2 regions of the Mesorhizobium sp. M0306 genome follow, and region 2 is predicted to be linked to the other one. Evidence: predicted binding sites of a transcription regulator. Region 2 holds the regulator's gene; the other holds the start of a gene.
What was found. The regulator PhoB, encoded in region 2, activates phosphate uptake and scavenging genes when phosphate is short. The targets are predictions, from matches to a motif close to TGTCATNNANCTGTCAT.

Region 1: NKI95_RS20065 (esterase-like activity of phytase family protein) is a predicted target of PhoB. The motif match lies at 1,816-1,832, and genes of this name have one in related genera.

What each region holds. Positions count from the first base shown of each region.
Region 1 covers NZ_JAMYRY010000014.1:131,142-134,557, forward strand. The annotation lists gene NKI95_RS20055 (sugar ABC transporter substrate-binding protein) at 1-657, opposite strand, end outside; gene NKI95_RS20060 (TIM barrel protein) at 695-1,684, opposite strand; gene NKI95_RS20065 (esterase-like activity of phytase family protein) at 1,933-3,411, shown strand.
Region 2 covers NZ_JAMYRY010000001.1:733,019-736,434, forward strand. The annotation lists gene NKI95_RS03765 (ROK family protein) at 206-1,450, shown strand; gene phoB (phosphate regulon transcriptional regulator PhoB) at 1,460-2,149, opposite strand; gene phoU (phosphate signaling complex protein PhoU) at 2,166-2,873, opposite strand; gene pstB (phosphate ABC transporter ATP-binding protein PstB) at 2,906-3,416, opposite strand, start outside.

The DNA.
Region 1 (3,416 bases), on a different contig from region 2:
GTTGCCGGGGACGCTGGCGACGACGTCGAACTTGCCGGCTTCAGTGATGGTGGTCTTGAAGCCGTCGGTGCGCTGGACGGCGGCGTAGACGCCGGCCTGGCCTTCGACGATGGCGACCTTGCCCCCATCCGGCCGGTTCTTGATGAACCATTTGGCGACGCGCACGCCATTGTCGCGCTGGACATTGCCGACATAGTACTCGGCCTGCGGGATGACCGCGTCATTGACGTTGACCACCGGCACGTTGGCGGCCTTGGCCTGTTCCATGATCGGCTGCAGGTTGGAGTCGGTCTGCGGCGAAACGAGCAGCACGTTGTAGCCTTGCGTAACCAGGCCTTCGGCGATGGTGAGCTGGCCGAGCTGGTCGCCCTCGCTCTGCGCCGCCTGATACACGACCGGCACGCCGATGCGGTCGCCGAACGACTTGTAGCCCTCACCCAGAGAGCGCCAGTATTCGTTGGTCAGCGTCTTGGAGACCGCACCCGCCTTGGTGCCCTCGGGCAGCTTGGGGAAGGCCCCGAACTTGGCCTCGAGCTGCGACCAGTCGATGCGATCCTTCTCGGTGTCGGAATTGAGCGGCGCGAGGTCTGCGGAAAACGCCGAGCCTATGGACAGCGCCATCAGGGCAGCGGTGGCGGTGGCAAACAGAAATTTCATGGTCTTCCTCCCTTGTTGAAAACGGTGATGGCCGGCCTCAGCTGTCCGGCCCGAGCATGGCTTCCTGGATGATGGCCTGCGACGCGACCGCGTCCTGACGGTCGACGGCAGTCGACAGGCGATTGTCCCCGTCCAGCCGATCGACGACGCGCAGCATGCGCTTCACAGTCGCGATGTTGACTTCGCATTCGTGGACCGGGTCGAGCCCGGTCATGTCGGGGAACGTGTCGAAGTAGATGGCGCCGGCGTAGCCGTCGCGGCGGATCTGCCTGAGCAACTCAATCGTCTGCAGCGTATGCACGGCCCCGACCATCAAGCCGTCGTCGCGCTTGGCGTAGCCGTCGTTGAGATGCACGCCGAGCAGCTTGCTATGCCGTGCCACGAGGGCGGCGGCGAAAGCCGGCTGCTCGTCGGCGTAGAGCACATGGGCGAAATCGAGCGTCACGCCGAGATTGGGCAGGCCGATCTCGCGGATGGCCAGCAACGTCGTCGCCGCATCGGGCATCAGACTGTAGGAGCGCGGCTCGTTGGGTTTGTATTCAAGGCTGATCTGACAGCCCGGATCATGCGCCGCTACTTCACGAATACCATCGATTTCGTGTTGCCAAAGTGTTGCGTAGTCAGCCTGGAAGGCGTAGTCGAAGCCATCCTGCCCCAACCACAATGTCATCAGGCTGGCGCCGGCCTCGCGCGCGGCGTCGATGCCAGCCTTGGTCAGGTCGATAGCCTCGCGGCGAACGGAAGGATCCGGATTGGTGAAGGCGCCGAGCTTGAAAGCCGGGTTAGAGTAGTAGCGCATGGCGAAGCCATTGATGGAAAGCCCGAAATCGCCGAGTTTGCGCGCCATATCCGCAGGCTTTTCATCGACATGGTCGGGGAAGTTGAGGTCGAGATCGGTCAACTCCGCAACCTTCGCCGCACGTGCCGCCATTTGCAGCATAGACGGTTTGCCGACAAGATCGGGCCACTCGGACTGTGGCCCCGAGGCAAAGGAATTGAGGCGGGTGGCGAAACGATAGGCAGTCATCGGGGACCTTTCATTGTCATGACTTTACATAAGAATGATTATTTGTAAAGTTGTTAATTGCTCGCTCGGCGGCGACGAATTCGCCATACCCAGGCCAGTTGCGACCACGGGGGGACAAGCAAACGCGGCACTGTCACGCAAGTATCATGTTCGCGTCCTAGATCGCTTCTCCGAAGGTTTTCGCGGCATCCTTGATGCGACGCGGCGCTTTTTCATGTCCCGGCAGCTTTGTCACAAAGAGGATTTCCATGAAAAACCTGCACCGAAACGCGTCCCTCGCCGTCGCGCTGGCGATGTTCACCGCCTTGACCTCGGCCTCGGCTGAAGACGCCGCGACCGTCGGCGGCGTCAGCTTCGTCAACAAGGCCCTAGTCGGTGTCGGCCGCATCCCGGCCAGCCAGAAGGACAAGTTCGGCGAGACGTTTGGCTCCGGCTCGGGCATGGCGATCGACGCTGCCGGCTGGACGCATGGCCCCGACGGCTATAAGGGCTCGCTGTGGCTGCTGCCGGATCGCGGCTACAATGTCGTCGGCACCACCGATTACCGTCCGCGCCTCAACACGATCGCTCTCGAGTTCGTCCCGATCGCGCCGGGTGCGGCACCGGCCACCGGCCAGGAACAGTCCGGCCTCAAGGCAACCTTAGCCGACACCATGCTTTTGACCGACGACAAGGGCGCCGACGCAACCGGCCTCGATCCGCTCAACGGCGTGCGCGCCGCGACCGACGACATGCCGATCCTGCCCGAAGCCAACGGCAAGCTTGCGCTCGACAACGAGGCGATCGTGCGGCTGCCCGACGGCACGATGTTCATCTCGGACGAATACGGTCCGAACATCTACCGCTTCTCCGCCGATGGGCGTCTGATGTCGGCAACGCAGCCGCCGGCGGCGCTTGTCCCGATGCGTCACGGGACGCCGAACTTCGCGTCCGACAATCCGGGACCTGGCGCGGCAGACCCAGATCCGAAGGATCCCGAAACCGGCCGCCAGAACAACCAGGGCCTCGAAGGCATGGCACTGACGCCGGACGGCAAGTTCCTGATCGCCGTGCTGCAGTCGGCACCCAGACAAGATGGTGGCGATTCCGCTTCGACGCGCCAGAACACGCGCGCGCTGGTCTACGATGCCTCGGATCCGGCCCAACTCAAGCTTGCGCATGAATATGTCGTGCCGCTGCCGGTGTTCACCGATGCCAAGGGCAAGACCAAGATTGCCGCGCAGAGCGAAATCGTGGCTCTGTCGGACAAGACCTTCCTGATGCTGGCGCGCGACAGCGGCAACGGCCAGGGGGTGAAGGGCGACACCTCGCTCCATCGCGAGATCAGCGTCGTCGATGTGTCGGCGGCAACCGACATCACCGGCACCGAGTTCGACAAGGACAAGCCGGTTGCGCCCAAAGGTGAGCTCGATACCTCGGTGACGCCGGCCAAGCTGACGCCGTTCATTGACATCAACGACAAGACCGAGTTCGGCCGCTTCGGGCTGCACAATGGCGCGCCCAATGACCGCAACAACCTTTCGGAGAAATGGGAGGCGATGTCGGTGGTGAGCGTCCTCGACCCAAAGCTGCCCGACGACTATTTCCTGTTCGTCGCCAATGACAACGACTTCCTCACCCAGGACGGTTTCCAGGTAGGCGCGCCCTACAAGGCCGAGGATGGCGCCGATGTCGACACCATGTTCCTGGTTTATCAGGTCACGATTCCCGGCCTCGCCGGGAAGTAGCGGAC
Region 2 (3,416 bases):
AAAATACTGGCCCGATCTCCGGCTGCTGTCAACATCGATTCTGATGGATTTTGATGAGTCTGAGAGTTTTTTCGAGCGTCGGAATAAACGATGACAGCGCCACCTGCATCTGACACTATTTGCCTGCATCCGACACTATTTGTCGGACATTACCGACGGCTTCCGGTTCATGAGCGGCCGCGGCAACCGGGAGGAAAGCAAAACGATGTCGGTCGGAATCCGCCATGACGATTTGCGCCGGCGCAACCGGGCGATGGTGATCTCGGCAGTCCGCCGGGTTGGCCAGCCATCGCGTACGGAGATCGCCGCAGCCACCGGCCTCAGCCATTCGACCATATCGGCGATCTCCTCCGACCTGATACGGGAAGGCATCCTCGCCGAGAGCAAGGCAAGCGAGCCCGTTTCGTTGAAACGCGGTCGTCCGCAGGTCGGCCTCGCCCTCAACCCGGAAGCGGCGGCGGTGCTGACCGTGGTGTTGTCGCTGAATTTCCTGTCGGCCGCCATCATCAACTATGCGGGACAGGTGGTCGCCGAGGAACAGCGCCGGCTGGACACGCTGACCATGCCGCGCGACGAGCTGATCCGTGAATGCATGGCCGTCGTCCGGCGCCGGCTGCAGGATCCAGACCTTGACGTCCGCAGTGTCGCCCGCATCGCCCTGGCGATTCAGGGCATTACCGACTCCCCTGCACGCGCCATGCTGTGGTCGCCGATCACGCCGCAGACCGACATCGCCTTTGCCGACATGCTGGAAGACGAATTCGGCATCCCGGCCACGGTGGAGAACGATTGCAACATGATGGCGGTGGCTTTGCGCTGGCGCGATCCGGATCGCTATCGTGACGACTTCATCGCCATCCTGCTTTCGCACGGCATCGGCATGGGGCTGGTGTTGAAGGGCGAGCTGTTCACCGGCACGCATTCCTCGGGCGGCGAGTTTGGCCACATGATCCATCGTCCGGGCGGCGCGCTCTGCCGTTGCGGGCGGCGCGGCTGCATCGAGGCCTATGCCGGCAACTATGCCATCTGGCGCAACGCCAGGCAGATGAGCGAAGACAGCGAACCCATCGCCGACGTCAGCGACGCCGACATGCGCGCACTGGCGGCCCGGGCGCGCGAGAAAGATGGGCCGGAACGCGAGGCCTACCGCAAGGCCGGCGAAGCGCTGGGTTTCGGTCTCGGCTCGCTGTTCGCGCTGATCGATCCGGCGCCGGTCGCGATGGTCGGCGCCAGTGCCGCCGCCTTCGATCTGATCGAGCCGGCCTTGCGCCAGGCCATCGCCCAGACCGCCGGCGGCCAGCATTCGGGCTCGATCTCCTTCGACACCGAACCAAACGAATTGCCGCTGATCCGCGAAGGCTGCGCGATGCGGGCGTTAAGCTTCGTCGACCAGGAGATTTTCGCGCCGGGCGCGCAAATGAGGCCCGGCGTCAGAAAGCACGTAGCCTGACCAGGCGGGTCAATCTTCCCTGATCGCATAACCGGCACCGCGGATGGTGCGGATGACATCCGGCATGCGGCCGTTGTTGACGGCTTTGCGCAGCCGGCCGACATGGACGTCCACTGTGCGTTCGTCGATGTAGATCGTCTCGCCCCAGACATTATCGAGCAACTGGCTGCGCGAGAAGACGCGGCCCGGATGCCGCATCATGAACTCGAGCAGCCGGAATTCGGTCGGCCCGAGCCTGATCTCGCTCTTCTTGCGATAGACCCTGTGCGATTCGCGATCGAGCACGATGTCGCCGACCTTCAGCACGCTGGACAGCACTTCAGGCTTGGCGCGGCGCAGCAGCGCCTTGACCCTGGCCATGAATTCCGGTGTCGAAAACGGTTTGACCAGATAGTCGTCGGCGCCGGTCGAAAGACCGCGCACCCGGTCGCTCTCCTCGCCGCGCGCGGTCAGCATGATGATCGGCAGCCGCTCGGTTTCGGGGCGCACCCGCAACCGGCGGCAGAGCTCGATGCCGGAAACCGCTGGTATCATCCAGTCGAGCACCAGAAGGTCAGGCACATTCTCCTGCAAACGGATCTCGGCTTCGTCGCCGCGTGTCACCACCTCGACCTGGTAGCCTTCGGATTCGAGATTGTAGCGGAGCAGCACACCCAACGGCTCCTCGTCCTCCACCACCATTATGCGTGGTGCGATCATCGGCTGGGCACCCCCATCATGTCACCGGCGCGGACATTGTCGTTTCGTCCTGCTTCGGACGATTGACCGGCAATTGCTCGCCGGTCAGCACATAATACGCATTTTCGGCGATGTTGGTGACATGGTCGCCGATCCGCTCCAGATTCTTGGCGCAGAACAGCAGATGCGTGCAAGCGGTGATGTTGCGCGGATCTTCCATCATATAGGTCAAGAGCTCGCGGAACACGGACGTGTATTTGACGTCGATGCGCTCGTCTGCGGCACGCAGCTTGGCCAACGCGGCCGCATCGCCTGCGGCATATTCCTCAATGACGCCCTGCACCTGGATGAGCACCAGCTGCGCCATCGCGTCGATGGAATGCGACAGGTCGCGCGGCGTGACGCTGAGGCCGACCGCACTCACACGCTTGGCGATGTTCTTGGCAAGGTCGCCGATGCGTTCGAGGTCGCCGGCCATACGGATCGCTCCGACGACATGGCGAAGATCGTGGGCCATCGGCTGGCGTTTGGCGATCAGGGTGATGGCGCGATCGTCCAGTTCGCGTTGACGCGCATCCATGATGGCGTCGTCGGAAACGACGCGTTGCGCCAGCACGTTGTCGGAATTCAACAAGGCCTTGGTCGCCCCGCCGACCATCGAACCGGCGAGGTCGGCCATGTCGCGGATCAGCTTGCTGATCTGCTCGAGATCCTCGTCGAAAGAAGCGACTGTGTGTTCGCCCATGGTCCTGTCCTCATATGCATGATCGGAACGGCTCAGCCGAAGCGGCCGGTGATGTAGTCCTGCGTGCGCTTCTCGCGGGGCGACGTGAAGATCTTCTCGGTCCGGTCGAACTCGACCAGCTCACCCAGATACATGAAGGCGGTCTGGCGCGACACGCGCGCCGCCTGCTGCATGTTGTGAGTGACGATGACGATCGTGTAGTCGGCTTGCAATTCGTCGATCAGTTCCTCGATCTTGGCCGTCGACAACGGGTCGAGCGCCGAAGCCGGTTCGTCGAGCAGAATGACTTCCGGCTTCACGGCCACGGTGCGGGCGATACAGAGCCGCTGCTGCTGGCCGCCGGACAGGCTCAAGCCGCTGGCGTTGAGCTTGTCCTTGACCTCGCTCCACAGCGCGGCGCGCTTCAATGCCTGTTCGACGCGGCCGTCCATCTCGGACTTGCCGAGATTCTCATAGAGCCTGACGCCGAAGGCGATGTTCTCGTAGATCGACATCGGGAACGGTGTCGGCTTCTGGAACACCATGCCGATCTTGGTCCTCAGG